Regions from separate parts of the Hydrogenophaga pseudoflava genome, predicted to be linked through region 2. Evidence: riboswitches for the same ligand, from Rfam matches in the RefSeq annotation. Region 2 holds a riboswitch; the other holds the start of a gene.
The links. A riboswitch is a leader RNA that binds a small molecule or an ion and turns the genes downstream of it on or off. The one in region 2 is predicted to bind thiamine pyrophosphate.
Positions count from the first base shown of each region.

Region 1: another riboswitch for thiamine pyrophosphate. It lies ahead of HPF_RS07620 (thiamine ABC transporter substrate-binding protein); the one in region 2 lies ahead of thiC (phosphomethylpyrimidine synthase ThiC).

Region 1 is NZ_CP037867.1:1,548,628-1,559,942, reverse strand. It holds gene HPF_RS07660 (heavy metal-binding domain-containing protein) at 1-188, opposite strand, end outside; gene HPF_RS07655 (hypothetical protein) at 268-711, opposite strand; gene HPF_RS07650 (DHA2 family efflux MFS transporter permease subunit) at 733-2,337, opposite strand; gene HPF_RS07645 (HlyD/EmrA/EmrK family protein) at 2,340-3,587, opposite strand; gene HPF_RS07640 (efflux transporter outer membrane subunit) at 3,619-5,064, opposite strand; gene HPF_RS07635 (MarR family winged helix-turn-helix transcriptional regulator) at 5,115-5,525, opposite strand; gene HPF_RS07630 (ABC transporter ATP-binding protein) at 5,702-6,355, opposite strand; gene HPF_RS07625 (ABC transporter permease) at 6,348-7,940, opposite strand; gene HPF_RS07620 (thiamine ABC transporter substrate-binding protein) at 7,943-8,983, opposite strand; TPP riboswitch at 9,044-9,152, opposite strand; gene HPF_RS23635 (hypothetical protein) at 9,233-9,403, opposite strand; gene HPF_RS07615 (ABC transporter permease) at 9,498-11,315, shown strand, end outside.
Region 2 is NZ_CP037867.1:1,131,475-1,142,789, reverse strand. It holds gene HPF_RS05640 (MarR family winged helix-turn-helix transcriptional regulator) at 1-56, shown strand, start outside; gene HPF_RS05635 (alpha/beta hydrolase family protein) at 53-982, shown strand; gene HPF_RS05630 (DNA-3-methyladenine glycosylase I) at 979-1,605, shown strand; gene HPF_RS05625 (LysE family translocator) at 1,620-2,270, opposite strand; gene HPF_RS05620 (cation-translocating P-type ATPase) at 2,398-5,025, shown strand; TPP riboswitch at 5,073-5,188, shown strand; gene thiC (phosphomethylpyrimidine synthase ThiC) at 5,290-7,182, shown strand; gene HPF_RS05610 (FAD-dependent oxidoreductase) at 7,186-8,328, shown strand; gene thiS (sulfur carrier protein ThiS) at 8,322-8,519, shown strand; gene panD (aspartate 1-decarboxylase) at 8,550-8,942, shown strand; gene HPF_RS05595 (adenosylmethionine--8-amino-7-oxononanoate transaminase) at 8,939-10,237, shown strand; gene bioD (dethiobiotin synthase) at 10,234-10,893, shown strand; gene bioF (8-amino-7-oxononanoate synthase) at 10,890-11,315, shown strand, end outside.

The sequences.
Region 1 (11,315 bases), 420 kb from region 2:
AGCGCCCGCTCATAGCCCCCGGCCCGGCCGCCGACCACGTCGCGCACTGACGAGAACATGTCGCGGAAGATATTGGCGCCGATGATGGCCTCGCCGTTGACCACACCCAGGTACTGGCTCTGCCTGATGTCCGGCGGCGTGGTGGTAGACAGGAAAAAACCGTCGGTGCTTTTGGAAAACCAGCCCATCTGTGTGCTCCGTTTGAGTTGAAAACGCACCGCGTGGCGGGTGCCTACCGATTCTGACCGCGCGGCCCTGTGGCGGCGATCAGAGCCAGCCGAACTGGGCGCGCACCTCGCGGGCCGTGACGTTGACCGGCGCGGTGCCGGCCTGGATGTACTGGCGCAGGTTGGTCGCACGCACGCCGCCACCGTCCTGCCCCAGCACGGCCACGCCCTTGATGCGCCAGCCCCGCTCGCGCAGACCGGCCACATAGGTCTGCGCGTCGGGGTAGCCCATGAGGTCGGTGTGCACGGCATTCGGCAACAGGGCGAACAGCACCGCCTGGCAGCGCGAACGGTTCACCTCCTGGACAAAGTCGTCCAGCGTCGTGCGGGTGTTCTGCAGCGCGCCGACGCGGGCATAGAAGCGCACCGGTTTGCCCGATTGCAGCTGGATGTCGCGCACGCTGCGGTTGAAGCAGCCGGTCAGGCTGCGGATGACGGAGGTCTTGCGGGTGTTGGCGTTGCCAATGAGCAGGTATGCGTCCATACCGCCATTCTCATGCAGCCGTCAGTGCGCCCCGCCACCCCCGCCCGCAGCACCGCGCGCAGGCCTGGAAAGCCACACCACGCCGACCAGCAGGAAAAACAGGCCCGAGGACAGATAGAACAGGTCGGTCACCGCGAGGGTGTAGGCCTGCTGGCTGAGGATGCGGTCAACGCTGGCCAGCGCCTGCTCACGGCTCATGCCGGAGGCCATGAGCTGGTCCAGGGTGCCCACGGCGGTGGCGCTGCCGCTGTGCACGGCTTCAACCAGTTGGGCATGGTGCATGGCGGCACGGTTGTCCCACAGGGTGGTGAACAGCGAGGTGCCGACCGCACCTGCGGTGATGCGCACAAAGTTCGACAACCCGGCGGCCGAGGGCATCTGCTGCGGCGTCAGCCCCGAAAACACGATGGCCTGCAACGGGATGAAAAAGAACGCCATGGCGGCGCCCTGCAACACCGTCGGGATCAGGATGGTCGTGAAGTCGGCCTGGGTGTTGAAGTGCGAGCGCATCCACAGCACCACCCCAAAGCCCACGAAGGCCACGGTGGCGAGCTTGCGCGGGTCGATGCGAGCGACGTTCTTGCCGACCCAGGGCGAGAGCACGATGGCCAGCAGCCCCACCGGCGCCGTGGCCAGGCCGGCCCAGGTGGCGGTGTAGCCCATGAACTGCTGCAGCCACAGCGGCAGCAGCACCACGTTGCCGAAGAACAGACCATAGGCCACCGACAGCGAGAGTGTGCCGGTGAGGAAGTTGCGCCGCGCGAAGAGCCGCAGTTCGACGATGGGGTGCTGGTCGGTCAGTTCCCAGGCCAGGAAGAACAGGAAGCTGACCACCGACACCACGGTCAGGGCGATGATCTCGCCGGACTCGAACCAGTCGAGCTCCTTGCCCTTGTCGATCATGATCTGCATGGTCCCGACGAACAGCACCAGCAGCAGCAGGCCCACCACGTCCAGCGGCACGCGGCGCGGCCCCGGGTCGCGCTTGTGATAGATCGACCAGGTCAGGGCGGCGGCGAAGATGCCCACCGGGATGTTGATGTAGAAGATCCAGGGCCAGGAGATGTTGTCGGTGATCCAGCCCCCCAGCAGCGGGCCGGCCACCGGCGCGACCAGCACCGTCATGCCCCACATGGCCATCGCCATGCCGGCCTTGGCCGGCGGGTAGCTGGCCAGCAGCAGGGTCTGCGACAGCGGGATCATGGGACCGGCCACCAGACCCTGCAGCACGCGGAAGGCGATCAGCAGCTCGATGTTGGGCGCCAGGCCGCAGAGCCAGGACGCCACGACGAACAGCAGCACGCTCATGGTGAACAGGCGCACCTGACCGAAGCGCTGGGTGAGCCAGCCGGTCAGCGGCACGGCAATGGCGTTGGCCACCGCGAACGAGGTGATGACCCAGGTGCCCTGGGCCGGGCTCACGCCCATGTCGCCCGCAATGGCGGGGATGGAGACGTTGGCGATGGAGGTGTCGAGCACGTTCATGAACGTGGCCAGCGACAGCGCCAGCGTGCCCAGCACCAGCTCCCGCCCCTGCAGGGGCGGATAGGCCACTGCCCGCGCGGGAGGTGAAGGCGGTGGTGGTGGCGCAGCGGCGTCCGGCTGCGCGGTGACGGCGGCCGACATGATCAGGCTCCGTTGCCGCCCGCGACGGCGGCGTGGGCACGGGCGCCGCCGCTGTTGGCCGCGATGATCTGGTGCACGCGGGCATCGGCCTCGCGGCTGTCCTGCTCGAACACCTTGGTCTCGGCCGGGGCTGCGGTGCTGGCGTCGGCGGCCAGCACGCCACCATCGGTCTGGCTCACATCCACACGGGCTTCCATCGACAGGCCCACGCGCAAGGGGTGCTGCTGGAGCTCGGCGGCATCGAGCTTGATGCGCACCGGCACGCGCTGCACCACCTTGATCCAGTTGCCGGTCGCGTTCTGCGCCGGCAGCAGGGCGAAGGCTGCGCCGGTGCCGGCACCGAGGCCATCGATCTGACCGTGGTAAACCACCTTGGAGCCGTACACATCGGCGGTGAGCTCGGCCGGCTGGCCCAGGCGCAGCTTCTGCAGCTGGTTTTCCTTGAAGTTGGCCTCGACCCAGACCTGGTCGAGTGCGATCACCGACAGCAGCGGCGCGCCGGCCTGCACGCGCTGGCCAAGCTGCACATTGCGGCGCGCCACATAGCCGTCCACCGGCGCCTGGACCTCCACACGGCGCAGCGCCAGGAAGGCCTCCCGCACCCGCGCAGCGGCGCGCTGCACGCTCGGGTGCTGGTCGAAGGCGATACCGTCGGTGAGCGACTGGCTGGACGCGAGCTGCTCGCGCGCGGCCAGCAGGGCCGAGCGCGCCGCTTCGGCGCTGCTGCGGGCCGCGGCCAGCTGGGCGCTGAAGTGGTTGAACTCTTCGCGCCCCACGGCGCCGGTGGCCACCAGCGGCTGGCGGCGGTTCACGTCGTCCTGCAACCGGGCCTGCTCGCTCTGGGCGCGGGCCAGATCGGCCTCGCGCAAGGCGATCTGCGCGGCCAGCGTGCGGTTGTTGGCGTACAGCGTGCGCACCTCGCGCACGGTCTGGGCCAGCTGCGCCTCGGCCTGGTCGAGCGCAACCTGGGCGTCGGCCGGGTCCAGGCGAACCAGCCACTGGCCGGCCTTGACGTGGTCGGTGTCGTTGGCGTTGATGGCCACCACGGTGCCGCCGGTCTGCGGGGTGAGCTGCACCACGTTGCCCTGCACATAGGCGTTGTCGGTGGTTTCGTAGTGATTGAGCACGAGCGCCCAGTAGGCGCCGTAGCCGACGGCGGCCAGCGCCACGGCGGCGGCCACGCCGGTGAGTGCCTTGCGGCGGGCGGTGTTGCTTTGGGGGGCGGGGGTGGTGGTGTCGGGGGTGGTCATGTCGAAATTCCGTGAGCGTTGGGGTGTGGCATCAGCCGCGCGATGGCGTGGGGGTGTCGTCCGTGTAGCCACCGCCCAGTGCGCGCACCAGACCGATGCGGGCGGACAGGTCGCGGGCCCGCAGGTCCACGCCCAGGCGGCGCTGGGTGAGCAGCGTGGTCTCGGCAGTCAGCACGGTGAGGTGGCCGGTCAGACCAGCGCGGTAGCGCTGCAGCGCGATGTCGTACGCCGATTCGGCGGCGGCCAGAGCCTGGGCCTGCTCGGCCTGCTGGCGCTGCACCGACTGCAGGCTGCTCAGCTGGTCGGCCGCGTCGCGCACCGATTCCAGCAGCGCGCTGTTGTAGCCCTCGATGGCAGCGTCCAGTTCGGCGGTGCGCCCCCGCAGGTTGGCGCGCAGGGCGCCACTGTCGAAGATCGGCAGGCGGATCGCCGGCCCCACGCCAAACTGTCGGCTGTCGGCCTCGATCAACCGGTCCAGCCCGATACTGGAGAGCCCGATGAACGCCGCGAGATTGACGTTGGGATAGAACTGCGCACGGGCCACGTCCACCCCACGCATGGCAGCTTCCACGCGCCAGCGCGCGGCGGCCAGGTCGGGCCGGCGGCCGAGCAGGTCCGCCGGCACCCCGGTTGGCAGATCACCGGCCTGCAACCGCGACAGGTCCACCCTGAGTGTCTCGAATGCGTTCGGTGGCTGCGCCACCAACGCGGCCAGCGCATGGCGCGCAAGTGCGATCTGTTCATCGAGCGCTTCGATCTGCTGGCGCGCGTCGGGCAAAGCCCCCTCCCCCTGGCGCAGTTCGACACGGGTGTCGAGCCCCGCGTCCACGCGCTGGCGGATCACGGCCAGCATCTGCTGCCGCTGGGTCAGCGTGCGCTGCGCCACCTCGCGCTGCGCCTGCAGCCGTCCCAGCTGCACCCAGGTCTGTGCCACCTGGCTGGCCAACAGGTTGCGGGCGGCCTGCAGGTCGGCCTGCGCGGCACGGGTCTGGCCCAGCGCCGCGTCCAGGGCGGCCCGGTGGCGCCCGAAGAAGTCGAACTCCCACTGGGCGGCCACCTGCACGTTTGCCAGGGTCCGTATGGAGCCACCCAGCGGAGCCGGGTAGATGCTGGTGGCACTGAAATGCTCACGGGTGGTGTCGGCCGACGCATTCACATGAAGGCCGCTGGTGGACTGCTCGCCCTCCACCGCGGCCTGCGCCCGGGCCAGCCTTGCCTGAGCGACCTTCAGGCTGGGCTGCGATCGCAGGGCTTGCTCGATGAGATCCGACAGCGTGTCGTCACCCCAGGCCTTCCACCAGTCGGTGGCCAGCGGAGCGGGCGCCGCGGTCTGCGCCAAACCCACGTCTGAGGCACTCAGCTGCCGTGCAGATGCGGAAATCCCGTCGGTGCTGGCGCAACCAGCCAGAAGACCGGCCGCGGCCAGAACCACCACAGCAGAGCCGAGGCGGAAGTCAATTAACTGATCAGGCTTCATTTGCTTAGTCAAATTTTTGAGCCAAAAAAAACGCGCACCGTTGCAAAGCTTCACCCGGCGTCGCGCAATGCATCCCCGGTCTCGGCCATGCGTGTCAGGTAACCCTTGAGGGCCTCCCATTCCGACTTGGAAAACCCCGCCAGGTGGGCATTGAGCACGTCCGACAGAACCTGCGGCACATGCACCAGAGCCGCCTCGCCCTCAGGTGTGAGGTCGACCAGAACCACCCGCCGGTCTTCGGTCGAACGCACACGCTTGCACAGTCCTTTTTTCTCCAGCCGGTCCAGAAGGCGCGTCATGGCGCCGGCATCGGAGTTCGTCCAGCGGGCCAGTTCGGCCACCGTGCTGCGACCACCGTTGGACTGCAGGTGCTTGAGGGGCCCCCACTGTGCCGTGGTCAGGTCATGCGCCACCAGCCGCTTGTCCACCTGCTGGACGACAGACAGCAAGATCCGCTTCATGAGAAAGCCCAGGCTTTCCTCGGCGTTGTAGGTTTCCGCCTTGTAAAACTGGACGGGTTTCGGAGTTCTGGACATGGCAGCGGCGGGCGACGAAGGGAGCCACAGTATATACCTGCCTAGTCAATTAATGACCAGGCATCTTATGCCCGGAAGAATGCAAGGGTCTCTGCGAACGCTCACCACAGGGGCTGCGGGCGCCCCTCACGCAAGGTCCACGCATGTTGCGCCATGGCCTGGGCCTCCTGCGCGTCGTGCGTCACCAGGATCGCGGCCATGCCGGCCTCGGTGATGCGCTCGCGAAACTCGTCGCGCAATTGCTCGCGCAGGTGGGCATCCAGCGCGCTGAAAGGCTCATCCAGCAGCAGCGCTCTGGGCTGCGTGATCAGCGCACGCGCCAGCGCCACCCGTTGCTGCTCGCCGCCCGAAAGGGTCCAGACGCGCGCGTCGCCGTGACCGGCCAGGCCGAAGCGCGCCAGCATGGCCTGCGCGCGATCACGGGCCTCGGCCTTGCGCACGCGCTGCTCGATCAGGCCGAAGGCCACGTTGTCGCGCACGTTCAGATGGGGGAACAGCGCGAAGTCCTGGAACATCAGCGCAAAGCGGCGCCGCTCGGGCGGCCAGCCGGTGATGTCCACGCCGTCGAACCAGACGCTGCCCTGCTCCGGCGCTTCGAGCCCGGCCACGATCTTGAGCAGCGTGCTCTTGCCACTGCCCGAGGCACCGAGCAGCGCCACCGTCTCGCCCGCGTCCACGCGCAGGTTCACGCCAGACAGCAGCGGCCATTCGGGTGCGTCGTGCCAGTGTTTGTGGATGTCGCGCAGTTCAAGCATGGCGGGCATTGTCCCCGGCGCGGCGGTCGCGGCCCTCGATCAGCAGGAAGGCCAGCAGCGCCAGCGCCATCAGCAGCGCCGCGAGCACGAAGGCCGCATCCAGCGGGGCGGCGCCGGGCCGGCCCAGGTGCTGGTGGATCAGGGTGGTGAGCGTGGTCCATTCGGGCCGCGAGAGAAACAGCGTGACAGCGAACTCGCCCAGCGCGGTGGCGGCGGCAAAGGCCATGCCGCGCCGCAGCGCAGGCGCGATCATCGGCAGCGTGACGCGCCGGAACACGCGCCAGGGGGTGGCACCGAGCGTGGCCGCGGCCTGCGCGCAGTGGACCGGCAGGCCGTCAAGCGCGGCGGTTACAGACTTGGTGACGAAAGGCCAGGCCAGCAGCGCGTAGGCCGCCAGCAGCACCGGCAGGCTCGCGCTCCAGTCGGGGTAGAGCAGCAGCAGGCCAAAGGCTACGCTCACCGGCGAGACAACGAAAGGCAGGAAAGCCAGCGCGCGCCAGGTCACCGAAGACTGCAGGGCGAAGGCGTGCGACAGGCCGAGCGCGGTGGCGAACACCACGGCCAGCACCGAGAAACGCAGCGTGTTGCCCAGCGCGGCCAGGGTGTCGGCATCGGTGAGCACGGCCGCGCCCTGGCCGACGAACAGCGCCGACGCGGCGTGCCAGAGGATGGCCGCCAGCGGCGCGACACAGACCAGCACCAGCAGCCCCATCGCGCCCGCCACACCCAGCCACTGCAGGGCCGTGGCCGGCCGCTGCCGCGGCACAGGCGCGACCCGCGCCGGCGCCGCCAGCCGCCGCTCCAGCCAGGCGTAGGCCAGCGCGACCGCGCCGGTCAGCGCCATCATCCAGACCGCGAGCACGCCCGCTCGGCCCAGCTCCAGCTCGTGCGCCACCAGGGTGTAGATCTCGACCTCGGCGGTGGCGTAGCGCTGGCCGCCCAGCACCAGCGCAAGGCCGAAACCCGCGAAGCAGTAGAGGAACACCAGGCACAGCGCCGAGGCCAGCCAGGGCGCGATGGCCGGCCATTCGATGCGCCAGAACGCGCGCCAGGGCGTGGCGCCCAGGGTGCGCGCGGCTGCGAGCCGCTGCGCGCCGACCTGCTCCAGCGCGTCGACACCGGCGCGCACCACGAGGCAGAGGTTGAAGAACAGGTTGCCGTAGAGCAGCAGCCAGGGCGTGTCGGCGAGCTCGATGCCGACCTCGGCCAGCGGCCCGCCGATCAGGCCGCGCGGCCCCCAAAGCGCCAGCACGCCCATGGCCGCCACCAGGGTCGGCACCACGAAGGGCAGCATCAAGAGGCGCAACACCAGCGCCCGCCCCGGGAACTCGCGCCGCGCCAGCACCCAGGCGCAGGGCAGGCCCAGCAGCAGGGCCAGCGCGCAGGTGATGCCCGCCTGCGCGAACGACCAGAGCACGCGCCAGCGCAGGTAATCGTCCTGCCAGACGTCCAGCCAGCGCAGCGGCTCGGCGCCGTCGGCCGCGCCAGGCGCCAGCCCCTCGGCCAGCAGCCGCAGCACCGGCGCCACCAGCACCACCGCCAGAAACACCAGCGGCAGCGCAGGCAGCAGCCAGCGGCGAGACATCCTCACTTCAAGACTGTCTTGGTCCAGCGCTGCAGCCAGGCCTTGTTTTTGGCGGACACATCGGCGGCCGACGGGTTGTCGAACGCCGTCGGCTCCACCGCATGGGCCTTCATCACGTCCACCCGCGCCGCGCCGGCCTCGGCCGGATACATCCACATCGTGGTCTGCAGCGCCTGCTGCGCCGGGGCGGAGCGCAGGAACTCGATGAACTTGCCGGCGGCTTCGCGCGCGGCCGGGTTGCCGCCCTTGACCAGGGCCACGCCCTCGACCTGGCGGAACACGCCGCCCTTGAGGAACAGGTTGGCGGTGGGCGACTCGGTGATCTTCTCCTTGCTGTAGAAGACCTCGGCCGCCGGGCTGCTGGCGTAGCTCACCACGATGGGGCGCGTGCCGCCGTTGCGCGTGAACTCGGTGTAGTAGGCCTCGGTCCAGCCCTTGACCACCTTCACACCGTTGCCGCGCATCCGGCCCCACCACTGGAATGCGCCCTCTTCGCCCAGACCGGCAATGGTCGCGTACAGGAAGGCCTGGCCGGGGCTGGAGGTCGCCGGGTTCTGCACCACCAGCAGCTTGGCGTAGGCGGGCTTGGCCAGATCGTCCAGCGAGGCCGGCAGCGCCAGGCCCTTCTTGGCGAACCAGGCCTTGTCGATGTTGAGGTTGACGTAGCCGAAGTCCACCGGCACCACGCCGCCGTCCATGCTCACCGCCGCCGCACGCTGCGCCGCCGGGCCGGTGTAGGGCTCGACCACGCCGGCGGCCAGCGCGCGCGGCAGCAGGGTGTTGTCGATGCCGTAGGCGACATCGGCGATCGGCTTGGCCTTGGTGAGGATGAGCTTGTTGGTCATCTCGCCCGCATCGCCGGCCTTGACGATCTGCAGCCGCACGCCCGCGTCTTTCTCGAACTGCGCCAGCAGCTCCTTGGGCAGGTCGAACGAGCTGTGGGTCAGCACCCGCAGCGGCATCGGTGCCTGCGCCTGGGCCAGGCCCGCGAGCGACAACGAAGAAAGGGAGAGGAGCGCCGAAAAGAGAAACCGCCGTTGCATGTGCATCCGCCTTGTCAAAACGCCCGCGAGGGCTTGAGCAGGACGGACCACGGCAAACGGCGGACCGGCTTGTCACGCTCCCTACGCTGGCACAACCCAGATCAGGTGAGAGGGGTATTTCTCAGCCGCCGCCCGCATTGCTGCGGGCCCGGCACCCCCGGTGAAGCCGGCAATTTTAATCGGCGGGCCCAAAAAGCAGAAAAGGCCCTGACGGGCCTTTTCTCGGGGTGGGGACCGGACCCCAGGCGATCAGCCGCCCTTCTTCGAACGCTTGCCGGGGTTCTTCTTGCTGCGCGTGGCGACACCACGCTCCAGGCTCACGCGCTGGCCGCGGCCGGGGGTGGGCAGCACCACGCCGTCGGCGGCGGTGGGACGGGGAGTGGCTTTGCGGTCGGCTTCGGTGACGATTTTGTTGCCCATGTCGGTCTCAAGGGAAAGTTGGTTGGAAACCCCGTATTGGACCACATGACCACGTCCCCCATGGGGAGCCTGGCCGGAGCGCTAAGCTCACACGATGTTTGCGCTGCTCAAGACCTACTCCTGGCAGGAACTGCGCCACCACCCATGGCGCACGGTCGCTGCCGTGGTGGCGGTGATGCTGGGCGTGGCCCTGGCGCTGGCGGTGCAGCTGATCAATGCATCGGCGCTGGCGGAGTTTTCCGGGGCGGTGAGCGCGGTGAACGGTCAGCCCGACCTGTCGCTGCGCGCGCGCCAGGGTGGGCTGGACGACGCGCTGCTGGAGCCGGTGGCGCAGGCACCCGGTGTGGCCGCCGCCAGCCCGGTGCTGGAAGTGTCCACCTCGGTGCTGCTCGCCAATGCCCGGCGCCAGGGCGTGCGGCTGGTCGGCGTGGATGCGCTGTCGGTGGCCGCCGTCTCACCCGCGCTGATGCCGCAGCCCACGCCGCGCGACGATCCGGCCGCCCAGGGACGCTTCGAGCTGTTTGCCCCCGATGCGGTGTTCCTCAACCCGGCGGCGCGGCAGGTGCTGGCGCCCTCGGGCGATCTGCCGGCCACGCTGCAGGTGCAGAGTGGCTTGGAACGCGCGACCCTGCGGGTGGCCGGCAGCGTCAACGCGCCCGGCGCGCCCATGCTGGTGATGGACATCGCGGCGGCGCAGGCGCTGATGGGCCGCACCGGGGAAGTCAGCCGCATCGACCTGCGCCTGGCGCCAGGCACCGACACCCAGGCACTGCTGCGCGGGCTCGCCCTGCCGCCCCACGTGATCGCCCAGCCGCCGGGCCAGGCGGGTGAGCGCGCCGACAACCTCTCGCGCGCCTACCGGGTCAACCTGACCGTGCTGGCGCTGGTGGCGCTGTTCACCGGAGGCTTCCTGGTGTTCTCGGTGTTGTCGCTGTCGGTCGCGCGGCGGCAGCAGCAGATTGCGCTGCTGGGCGTGCTGGGCCTGTCGGCGCCGGAGCGGCTGCGTCTGGTGCTGGCCGAGTCGGCGGTGCTGGGCCTGATCGGCAGCGCGCTGGGCGTGGCGCTGGGCACCGGCCTGGCTGTGGCCGCGCTGCGGCTGCTGGGAGGCGACCTGGGTGGCGGCTACTTTTCGGGCGTCGCACCCTCGCTGCACTGGAGCACGCCCGCCGCCCTGGTCTACGGCGCACTGGGCGTGGTCGCCGCCCTGGTCGGCGGCTGGTGGCCGGCGCGCGCCGCCGCCGCCATGGCGCCGGCCCTGGCGCTGAAGGGGCTGGGGGCATCCGGCCCGGTGTCCCGGCGAAGCCACCGGCTCGCTCTGGGGCTGATGGTCCTGGCCGCAGCCCTGGCCTGGGCACCGCCGGTCGCGGGCATTCCGCTGGCCGCCTATGTGTCGGTGGGCCTGCTGCTGGTGGGCGGCATCGCGGCGCTGCCGCTGGCGGTGGGCGCTCTGCTGGACCGCGTGGCGCCCCGTGTGGCCAGGCTGGCCCTGCCCCTGCTGGCGGTCGAACGCTCGCGGCGCCTGCGCGAGACCGCCGCCGTGGCCACCAGCGGCGTGGTCGCGAGCCTGGCGCTGTCGGTCGCGCTGACGGTGATGGTGGCGAGCTTCCGCGACTCGGTGGCGCAGTGGCTCGACGGCGTGCTGCCGGCGCAGCTGTATGTGCGCAGTGCGGGCAGTGGCGCGCAAGGGCAGGCCCTGCCGCCGGACTTCGTGGCCGCGGTGCGTGCGGTGCCGGGCGTCAACCGCGTCGACCCGCTGCGCGCCACCGAGGTGCTGGTCGACCCGGCCCGGCCGGCGGTGACCCTGCTGGCGCGGCCACTGGTGCACGACGACACCGGCGTGCCCGGCCAGCGCCTGCCCCTGGTCGGCGACGCGGTGATCCCGCCGGTGGGCGCGGTCGCGGTGTACGTGAGC
Region 2 (11,315 bases):
TGGCCCGCTGGCTGCAACACGTGCAACAGACCGCCCAGGAGCCCGACGCGCCATGAACACACCACCCCCGACCACCGACGAGGCCGTGCCCATCACCTGCGCCGACGGCCAGCGCCTGCACGGCCACTTCATCGCCCGCAGCGGCGGCCCGGACGGCGGCCTGCCGGTGCTCATCTCGCCGGCCACCGGCGTGCGGCAGCACTTCTACCTGCGCTTCGCACGCTGGCTGGCCACGCAGGGCCACGACGTGCTGGTGTTCGACTACCGGGGCATCGGCCTCTCGCTGCACGGGCGCCTGAAAGACTGCCGCGCCACCCTGGCCGACTGGGGCCAGCAGGACCAGGTGGCGGCGCTGGACTGGCTGCTGGCGCACACCGGCGCCGCGCAGGCCGTGATCGTCGGCCACAGCGCGGGCGGGCAGATGATCGGCCTGCTGCCCAACCACCACCGCGTCGCGCGGCTGGTCGGCATCTCGGCCTCCACCGGCTGGTTCAAGGCCATGCGGCCCGGCTTCCGGCTGAAGGCCAACTTCGGCATGCGGCTGGTGCTGCCGCTGGGCACCCGCCTCACCGGCTACGGCACCACCGCACTGCTGGGCCTGGGCGAGAACCTGCCGGCCGGCGTGGCGCTGCAGTGGTCGCGCTGGTGCGCCCGCGGCGGCTACGCCACCAACGCCGTGCGCCACCGGCCCGAGCAGGACTTCCACGCCCAGGTGCGCACGCCCGTGACCGTGCTGCACGCCGAGGACGACGACATCGCCAACGCCGCCACCGTGGCCGACCTCCTGCGCACCCTGCCCGCCGCGCCGCGCCAGGCCCACTGCCTGCGGCCGCGCGACCACGGCCTGCGCCAGCTCGGCCACCTCGACTGGTTCCGGCAGTCGCACCAGAGCGTGTGGCCGCTGATGGCGCAGGCGGTGCGCGGTGAGACACTGGCGGTCGCTGGCGCCCCGTCGGGTGCCGCCGCCAGGGCCCACCCATGACCGCCCCCCCGCAGACCGACGCCACCGACGAGCTGCCGCGCTGCCGCTGGTGCAACGGCGCCCCCGAGTTCCCGGCCTACCACGACGCCGAATGGGGCTTTCCCGTGGCGGACGACCGGCGGCTGTTCGAGAAGGTCTGCCTCGAAGCCTTCCAGTCGGGCCTGTCCTGGCGCACCATCCTCAGCAAGCGCGAACACTTCCGCCGCGCCTTCCTCGGCTTCGACTTCGATCGGGTCGCCGCCTTCGGTCCGGCGGATGTCGAGCGCCTGCTGCAGGACGAAGGCATCGTGCGCCACCGCGGCAAGATCGAAGCCGTCATCCGCAACGCGGCCGGCGCGCAGGCGCTGGTGAAGGAGTTCGGTTCGCTCGGCGCCTACTTCTGGCGCTTCGAGCCCGACCCGGCCACGCTCGCGGCACCACAGACCGCGTCCACCCACGCGGCCTCGGTCGCCATGGCCAAAGACCTCAAGAAACGCGGCTGGGTCTTCGTCGGCCCCACCACCGCCTACGCCTTCATACAGGCCATGGGCCTGGTCAACGACCATGAACTGGGCTGCCATGCGCGTGCCAAGGTGGCCGCGGCGCGCAAGACGTTCAAGCCGCCAATGGCCCGGCCCGCCTGAGGCCGTTCAGCGCCTCAGCGCGACAGCGCCATCCGCAGGCCCAGGCCCACGAACACCACGCCGCTCACGCGGTCCAGCCACAGGCCGGCGCGCGGGCGGCGCTGCAGCCACTGGCCGATGCCGCCGGCGAACCAGCCCAGTGCGCCGAACAGCACCGCCGCCTGCAGCGTGAACACCACGCCCAGCATGGCCATCTGCAGCGGCACGTTGCCATTGGCCGGCACCACGAACTGCGGCAGGAAGGACAGGAAGAACAGCACCACCTTGGGGTTGATGGCGTTTGCCAGCATACCCTTGAAGAACTGCCGCGCCGCGGAGTCGGCGGCGGCGGGCGCGCCGCTCTCGGCCGGCAGGCCCAGCCCGCCCCGGCTGCGCAGGGCGTTGATGCCCAGCCACACCAGGTAGGCCCCGCCCAGCCAGCGCAGCGCGGTGAAGGCCACTGGCGAAGCGGCCAGCACCGCCGACACGCCCAGCGCGGCCAGCACCGTGTGGCTCAGGCAGCCGGTGGCGCAGCCCAGGCCGAAGGCCATGCCCAGGCGCCGGCCTCTGGAGGCGCCGACGCTGAGCACCATCAGGTTGTCCGGTCCCGGCGTGGCGGTGAGCAGGATGGCGGTGAGCAGGATGGCGGTGAGCAGGAAAGGCAGGACTTGAGCAAGCGTGGGCATGGCGTTCGGGTCGGTTGCGCGTTCGGGCAAAGCCTCAGATTGTCGGTTCAGTCGCGGTGGTGACGCCCCTCGCAGGCAGGCGCTGGCGGTGAATGGGCACCCCCGACCCGCTGCGCTACGCTCGGGCATGCCCTCACCGACCACCCACCCCGCCGATCCGGACAACCTGGCCGGTGCCAGCCAGGGCCTCTCCTCGGCCACGGCCGCACAGCGTCTGGCCGAAGACGGCCCCAATGCCCTGCCCGGCGGCCAGCGCCGCAGCCTGCTGTCCATCGCGCGGGACACGGCGAAGGAGCCCATGTTCCTGCTGCTGCTGGCGGCGGGCACGCTCTACCTGGTCTTTGGCGACCTGCAGGAAGGGCTCACCCTGTTCGGCTTCGTGCTCGTCACCCTGGGCCTGACGCTGTACCAGGAGGGCAAGACCGAACGCGCCATCGAGGCCCTGCGCGACCTGACCAGCCCGCGGGCGCTGGTGGTGCGCGACGGCGTGACGCAGCGCATCGCCGGGAGCGAGGTGGTGCGCGGCGACCTGCTGCAGCTGAGCGAAGGCGACCGCGTGCCGGCCGACGCCTTGCTGCTGTCGGCCGATGGCTTGCAGGCCGACGAGTCGCTGCTGACGGGCGAGCCGGTGCCCGTGGCCAAACGGGCCGCCCTGCCCCACGAAAGCGCTGCGCCCGCGGGCGACGGTGGCACCCAGGGCCACCGCCCTGGCGGCGACGACCTGCCCACGGTCTACGCCGGCACGCTGATCGTGCGCGGGCAGGCGCTGGCCCAGGTCACGGCCACGGGCGCGCGCAGCGAGATCGGGCGCATCGGCCTGGCGCTGGGCACGCTGGACAACGAACGCTCCCCGCTGCAGCGGCAGACCACGGCGCTGGTGCGCAAGCTGGCCCTGCTGGCTCTGCTGCTGAGCCTGACCCTGGTGCTGGTGCACGGCATGCTGCGCGGCGACTGGCTGCAGGCCGCGCTGGCCGGCATCGCGCTGGCCATGGCGATGCTGCCCGAGGAATACCCGGTGGTGATGACCGTGTTCCCGGCCCTGGGCGCGCGCCGCCTGTCGCGGGAAGGCGTGCTCACGCGGCGCATCAACGCCATCGAAACCCTGGGCGCCACCACGGTGCTGTGCAGCGACAAGACCGGCACGCTGACCGCCAACCGCATGACGGTCACCCACCTGGCCGCGGGCGGTGCCGCGCTGCCGGACCGGCTGGCGCTGGACACGCTGGGCAGCGCACCCCTGCCAGAAGCCTTCCACACGCTGGTGGAGTACTCGATCCTGGCGAGCGTGGTGGAGCCGTTCGATCCGATGGAGAAGGCCTTCCACCAGCTGGGCGCGCGCTTCCTCGCCGACACCGAGCACCTGCACCACGACTGGCGGCTGGTGCAGACCTATGCGCTGAGCCCGGCGCTGCGCGCCATGTCGCATGTGTGGATGGCGTCGGACGGCGGCGCGCAGACGGTGGCCGCCAAGGGCGCCCCCGAAGCGGTGATGGACCTGTGCCACCTCGACGCGGCGAAGCGGGCGCACATCGCCGCGGTGGTGGACGGCCTGGCCGCTCAGGGCCTGCGCGTGCTGGCGGTGGCCAGCGGCCGGTTCGAGGGCGAGGACTGGCCCGCGAACGAACACGACTTCGACTTCACGTTCGTCGGCCTGCTGGGTCTGGCCGACCCGGTGCGCCCGCAGGTGCCTGCGGCCATAGCCGAGTGCCGCGCGGCGGGCATCCGCGTGGTCATGATCACCGGCGACTACCCCGCCACCGCGCTGACCATCGCGCAGCAGGCGGGCCTGGCCGCGTCGCTCACCGCGGCCGACGTGCTCTCGGGCGACGAGATGGCGACGCTCGGCGACGAGGCGCTGCGCGAACGCATGGCACACGTGAGCGTGTGTGCGCGCATCGCGCCGGAACAGAAACTGCGCATCGTGCAGGCGCTCAAGGCGCGCGGCGACATCGTGGCCATGACGGGCGACGGTGTGAACGACGCACCCGCCCTGCGCGCCGCGCACGTGGGCGTGGCCATGGGCCTGCGCGGCACCGACGTGGCGCGCGAGGCGGCGTCGCTGGTGCTGGTGGACGACGACTTCGCGGCCATCGTGCGCGCGGTGCGGCTGGGGCGGCGCATCTTCGACAACCTGCGCAAGGCCATGTCCTACATCCTGGCGGTGCACGTTCCGATCGCCGGCATGGCGCTGCTGCCGGTGCTGCTGGGCTGGCCGGCGCTGCTGTTCCCCATGCACATCGCGCTGCTCGAACTCATCATCGACCCGGCCTGCTCGGTCGCGTTTGAAAACGAACCGGCCGAGAGCGACCTGATGCAGCGCCCTCCGCGCGATGCCAGCGCCCCGCTGTTCGGCGGCGTGACCCTGTGGCTGGCGCTGCTGCAGGGCATGGGCGTTCTGGCGGCGGTGCTGGGGGCCTTCGCCTGGGCCGCGCCGCGCCTGCCCGAGGAAGAGGCCCGCGCCTTCGCCTTCGCCACCCTGGTGATCGGCAACCTGGCGCTGATCCTGTCCAACCGTTCGGCCACCGAGCCGTTCTGGATCACGCTGCGCACGCCCAACCGTTCGCTCTGGGTGGTGGTGGGGCTGGCCCTGGCGCTGCTGCTGGCCGCCCTGTATGTGCCCTGGGCCGTGGCGGTGCTGCGCTTCGCGCCGCTGCCCTGGCACGAACTCGCCGCGGCCGGTGGGCTCGGCCTGCTGAGCGTGTTCTGGTTCGAGGCCATCAAGCGGGTCCGGCGCGGGCGGCGGGCGCAGCGCTGACCGTCGCAGGGACATTTGGCGCCCCGCAAAGAAGCACGCTACACTGCGCGCCTGCTCCGGGGTGCACGGGCCTGCCAAGGCCCGGCGCTGAGATGGTGTGACACACCGAACCCGTGAACTTGATCCGGCTAGTACCGGCGAAAGAAGAGCGTTGCCTTGAAGGACCCGTGGACGGGGTGCATCCGTCCACACCCATGGTCCCTCCGGGCGGTCCTCCGGAGCTGTTCGTTTTCGCAACAGCTTTTTCAATCAGGAGACCGCCCGATGAACGCCCCCGACAAGCTCCAGCAGCTGCTCACGCTCACGCGCGAGCCGTTCCCCCAGTCCCGCAAGGTCTATGCGCCTGGCGTACAGCCCGGCGTGCAGGTGCCCATGCGCGAGATCGTGCTGACCAACGGCGAGACCGTCACGGTCTACGACACCTCCGGCCCCTACACCGACCCGGCCGCGGACATCAACATCCGCCGAGGCCTGGCGCCGGTGCGCAGCGAGTGGGTGGCCGCGCGCGGCGACACCGAGGCCTATGAGGGCCGCGCCCGCGTGGCACTGGACGACGGCGGCAAACACGGCGAGGTGGCGGACGCGCGCATCGAAGCCCTGCGTGCCGAGGCCGCTGGCCTGCAGCGCCAGCCGCTGCGTGCCAAGGCCGGCGCCAACGTGACGCAGATGCACTACGCGCGAAAAGGCATCGTCACGCCCGAGATGGAGTACATCGCCATCCGCGAGAACGGCAAGCGCGAGTGGATGAAGGAATACCTCGGCGACGCCGAGCGCGAGGCGCGTCTGAAGGGCAACGGCATGGGCGCGCGCATCCCCGACGTGATCACGCCCGAGTTCGTGCGCGACGAGGTGGCGCGCGGCCGCGCGGTGATCCCGGCCAACATCAACCACCCCGAGGTCGAGCCGATGATCATCGGCCGCAACTTCCTAGTGAAGATCAACGCCAACATCGGCAACTCGGCCGTCACCTCGTCCATCGAGGAAGAAGTCGAAAAACTCGTGTGGTCCATCCGCTGGGGCGGCGACACGGTGATGGACCTGTCCACCGGCAAGAACATCCACACCACGCGCGACTGGATCGTGCGCAACTCGCCGGTGCCCATCGGCACGGTGCCGATCTACCAGGCGCTGGAAAAGGTGGGCGGCGTGGCCGAAGACCTCACCTGGGAAATCTTCCGCGACACGCTGATCGAGCAGGCCGAACAGGGCATCGACTACTTCACCATCCACGCCGGCGTGCGCCTGCCCTTCATCCACCTGACCACCAAGCGTCGCACCGGCATCGTCAGCCGTGGTGGCTCCATCCTGGCCAAGTGGTGCATCACGCACCACAAGGAAAACTTCCTGTACACGCACTTCGACGAGATCTGCGAAATCATGAAGGCGTATGACGTGACCTTCTCGCTGGGCGACGGCCTGCGCCCCGGCTCGGGCGCGGACGCCAACGACGAAGCGCAGTTCGCCGAACTCAAGACCCTGGGCGAGCTGACGCAGATCGCCTGGAAGCACGACGTGCAAACCATGATCGAAGGCCCCGGCCACGTGCCCATGCACATGATCCAGGCCAACATGGACGAGCAGATCAAGCACTGCCACGAGGCGCCGTTCTACACCCTGGGCCCGCTGACCATCGACATCGCGCCGGGCTACGACCACATCGCCTCGGCCATCGGCGCCGCCATGATCGGCTGGATGGGCACGGCCATGCTCTGCTACGTGACGCCCAAGGAGCACCTGGGCCTGCCGGACCGCGACGACGTCAAGCAGGGGATCATTGCCTACAAGATCGCGGCCCACGCCGCCGACGTGGCCAAGGGCCACCCCGGCCAGCGCGCGCGCGACGACGCGATGAGCAAGGCGCGCTTCGAGTTCCGCTGGCGCGACCAGTTCGCGCTCGGCCTGGACCCGCAGACCGCCGAGGCCTACCACGACGAGACGCTGCCCAAGGACTCGTCCAAGGAGGCGCACTTCTGCTCGATGTGCGGGCCCAAGTTCTGCAGCATGAAGATCACGCAGGACGTGCGCGACTACGCGGCCGCCAAAGGCCTGAGCGAGGAGCAGGCCCTGGCCGATGGCATGGCGCGCAAGAGCGAAGAGTTCAAGGCGGTGGGCGGCGAGTTCTACGTGCCCGTCGACTCATTGAAAAACAAGGCCTGAGCCATGGCGCGCATCGGTATCGCGGGCGCCGGCCTGCTGGGCCGGCTGCTCGCCTGGCGGCTGTCGCCCCACCACGAGGTGACGGTGTTCGACCCGGCCGATGGCCCGCAGGCCCGCAGCGACGGCCAGGGGCCGGCGGCCTTCACCGCGGCCGGCATGCTCAGCCCGCTGGCCGAGCTGGACAACAGCGGCCCCGCCATCGCCGCGCTGGGCTGGCGCTCCATGGCGCTGTGGCGCGAGATCACCGATGCCCTGGCCCGCGCAGGATCGCCGCGTGCGGGCGCCCTGCCCGCCGCCTGCGGCAGCTGCACCGGCTGCTCGACCAGCCCCGGCACCGGCGAGGAACCGGCGCTGCAGCTGCGCACCCTGGGCAGCCTGCTGGTGGCGCACGGCAGCGACCTGGGCGCGGCCCAGCGCGTGCTGGCGCGGCTGGCACAGGCGCCCGACCTGGTCGGCCACGCGCAGACCCCGCAGCGGCTGGACCGCGGCGCCCTGACGGCGCTGGAACCGGCCATCGACCCGCGCCTGCACGCCTGGCTGCTGCCGGGCGAGGGCCAGATCCTGCCGCTGCAGGTGCTGCCCGCGCTGTGCGCGGCCTCGTCCCGCGTGCGCTGGCGCTGGCGGCACACCGTGGCGTCGGTGGGCGCGGGCCGCATCGCGCTGGACGACAGCAGTGAGCAGCGCTTCGACCTCGCCATCGACGTGCGCGGCACGGGTGCCCGGCCCGAGCTGCCCGTGCGCGGCGTGCGCGGCGAGGTGGTCTGGCTGCAGGCGCCCGGCGTGCCGCTGCACCGGCCGGTGCGCCTGCTGCACCCGCGCCACCGCGTCTACATCGTGCCCAGGCCCTGCGACCACATCGTCATTGGTGCCAGCGAGATCGAGAGCGAGGACCGCTCGCCGGTGAGCCTGCGCAGCGCGGTGGAGCTGATGGCGGCCGCCCAGAGCGTGCTGCCCGAGCTGGCCGAGGCGCGCATCGTGCACCTGGAGACCAACCTGCGCCCAGCCCTGCCCGACAACGAGCCGCGCATCGACCACCAGGACGGCCTGCTGCGCATCAACGGCCTGTACCGCCACGGCTGGCTGCTGGCGCCCGCGCTGGTCGAAGACGCCTTGCGGCAATGCTTCTCCTCCGTCACAACATGCTGACCTTCAACGACCTCACCCTGCCCTGCCCCGAGGGCCTGACGCTGGCCCAGCTGCTGGACGAACGGAGCATGGACCCCGATACCATCGCGACCGCCGTGAACGGCGCCTTCGTCCCGCGCGATCAACGCGCCACCACCGTCCTGCAGCCCAACGACACCGTGCTGACCTTCCAGGCCATCGTCGGCGGCTGACCTCATTCACCGAACCCGGAGACACCCACCATGTTCCGCACCCTGCTCAAGTCCAAGATCCACCGCGTCGCCGTGACCCAGTGCGAGCTGCACTACGAAGGCTCCTGCGCCATCGACGAAGACCTGCTGGACGCCTCGAACATCGCCGAGAACGAACAGATCCACATCTGGAACATCAACAACGGCGAACGCTTCATCACCTACGCCATCAAGGGCGAGCGCGGCAGCGGCATGATTTCGGTCAACGGCTCGGCGGCGCGCCGCGCCTCGGCGGGCGACCTGCTCATCATCGCGGCCTTCGCACAGGTGCACGAGGACCAGGTCGCCACGCACAAGCCCAAGCTGGTGTTTGTCGACGAGCACAACCGCGCCAACGGCTCGCGCGACCACGTGCCGGTGCAGACACAGGAACAGGTGAAGTGAACACCGCCGACCTCGCGCAGCGCAGCCTGCGCAGCGTGTGGCACCCCTGCACGCAGATGAAGCGCCACGAGGCCCTGCCGCCGGTGGCCATCGCGCGTGCCGGGGGGCCGTGGCTGTATGGCACCGACGGCCGCCGCTACCTGGACGCGGTCAGCTCCTGGTGGGTCAACCTGTTCGGCCACAGCCACCCGGCCATGCGCGCCGCGCTGGCCGACCAGATGGCCACGCTGGACCACGTGATGCTCGCGGGCTTCACGCACGCGCCGGTGGTGGAGCTGTCGGAACGGCTGTCGGCGCTGACCGGGCTGGGCCACGCCTTCTACGCCAGCGACGGCGCCTCGGCCACCGAGATCGCGCTCAAGATGAGCGCACACTTCTGGCGCAACAGCGGGCGCCCGGCCAAGAGCCGCTTCGTCGGCCTGGCCGGCGGTTACCACGGCGAAACCGTGGGCGCGCTGGCCGTGACCGACATCGCCCTGTTCCGCGAGGCCTACGCGCCGCTGGTGCGGCTGGCCGCCACCGTGCCCAGCCCCGACCGGCGCGGCATCGGGGCCGACGCCGCCGCCGCTGCGCTGGCCGACTGGCTGGCGCAGCACCACGAGACCACGGCCGCGCTGATCGTGGAGCCGCTGGTGCAGTGCGCCGCCGGCATGGCCATGCACGATCCGGCCTACCTGCGCCAGGCGCGTGCGCTGTGCGACCGTCACGGCGTGCACCTGGTGGTGGACGAAATCGCCACCGGCTTCGGCCGCACCGGCACCCTGTTCGCGCACGAGCAGGCGGGCATCCGGCCCGACTTCCTGTGCCTGTCCAAGGGCCTGACCGGCGGCACGCTGCCGCTGTCGGCGGTGCTGACCACCGACGCGGTGTACAGCGCCTTCTACGACGACGACGTGGCGCGCGGCTTCCTGCACTCGCACTCCTACACCGGCAACCCGCTGGCCTGCCGCGCCGCGCTGACCACGCTGGACCTGTTCAAACAGGAAGACGCGCTGGCCCGCAACCGCAGCACCGCGCAGGCGCTGGACGCGCTGCTGGCACCCCTGACCGCGCACCCGCGGGTGCGGCACGCCCGGCGCCAGGGAATGATCTGGGCCTGGGACGTCGAGACGCCACTGCCCGACCTCGCGCGCCGCTACCAGGGACATGCGCTGGCGCGCGGCCTGGTGCTGCGGCCCATCGGAAAGACGCTGTACTTCATGCCACCCTATGTGCTGGACGAGGAGGCGATGCAGCACCTGGCCCACGGCGCACTGGCCGCGTTGGAGGCCAGCCTCAGCGAGGAACCCCGATGACGGCCTACTTCGTGACCGGCACCGACACCGGCGTCGGCAAGACCTTGGTGAGCTGCGCGCTGCTGCACGCGCTGGCACGCCGCCACCCGCGCGTGGTGGGCATGAAGCCGGTGGCCGCGGGCCTGGTTCAGACGCCGGACGGCTGGGACAGCGAGGACGCCATCGCCCTGCGCGCCGCGTCCACCGTGGGGGTGCCGCCCGCGCTGGACAACCCGGTGCGCCTGCCTGACCCGCTCTCGCCACACCTCGCCGCCGAACGCGCCGGCACCCGCATCGACATCCCCCACCTGGTGGCCTGCCAGCGCGAACTGGCGCAGCACGCCGACGCCATGGTGGTGGAAGGCGCGGGCGGCTTCCTGGTGCCGCTCTCGCCCGAGCACACCGGCGCCGACCTGGCCCAGGCCCTGGGCCTGCCGGTGCTGCTGGTCGTGGGCCTGCGCCTGGGCTGCCTGAACCACGCGCTGCTGAGCGCCGAGGCCATCCGCGCGCGCGGCCTGCCGCTGGCCGGCTGGGTGGCCAACCGCATCGACCCGGGCATGGCAGCGGCGGACGACAACATCGCCTTCCTGCGCCAGCGCCTGGGTGCGCCGCTGCTGGCCGACATCGCGCACAGCGCCGCACCGGACTTCCGCACGGTGCCCATCGAACTGCCATGACACACACACCATCCGCCAGCTCCTGGCTCGACGAGATCCCCGCCCGCATCGCGGCCCTGGACGCCGCCCACCTGCGCCGGCGCCGCCGCGCGGTCGAACCCGCGGGCGACAGCGCGGGAGGCGCCGTGCTGCGCGTGGACGGGCGCGAGATGCTGGCCTTCTGCAGCAACGACTACCTGGCCCTCGCCGGCCACCCCGACCTGGCCGACGCGGCCTGCGAAGGCGCAAGGTCCTTCGGTGTCGGCGCTGGCGCTTCGCCCCTGGTCAGCGGCCACAGCACCGCCAACGAGGCGCTGGAGCGCGAGCTGGCCGCCTTCGTGGGCCTGCCGCGCGCGCTCTACTTCTACGCCGGCTACGCCACCAACATCGGCATCGTGCCGGCCCTGGTGGGCGACGGCGACGCGATCTTTTCCGACGCGCTC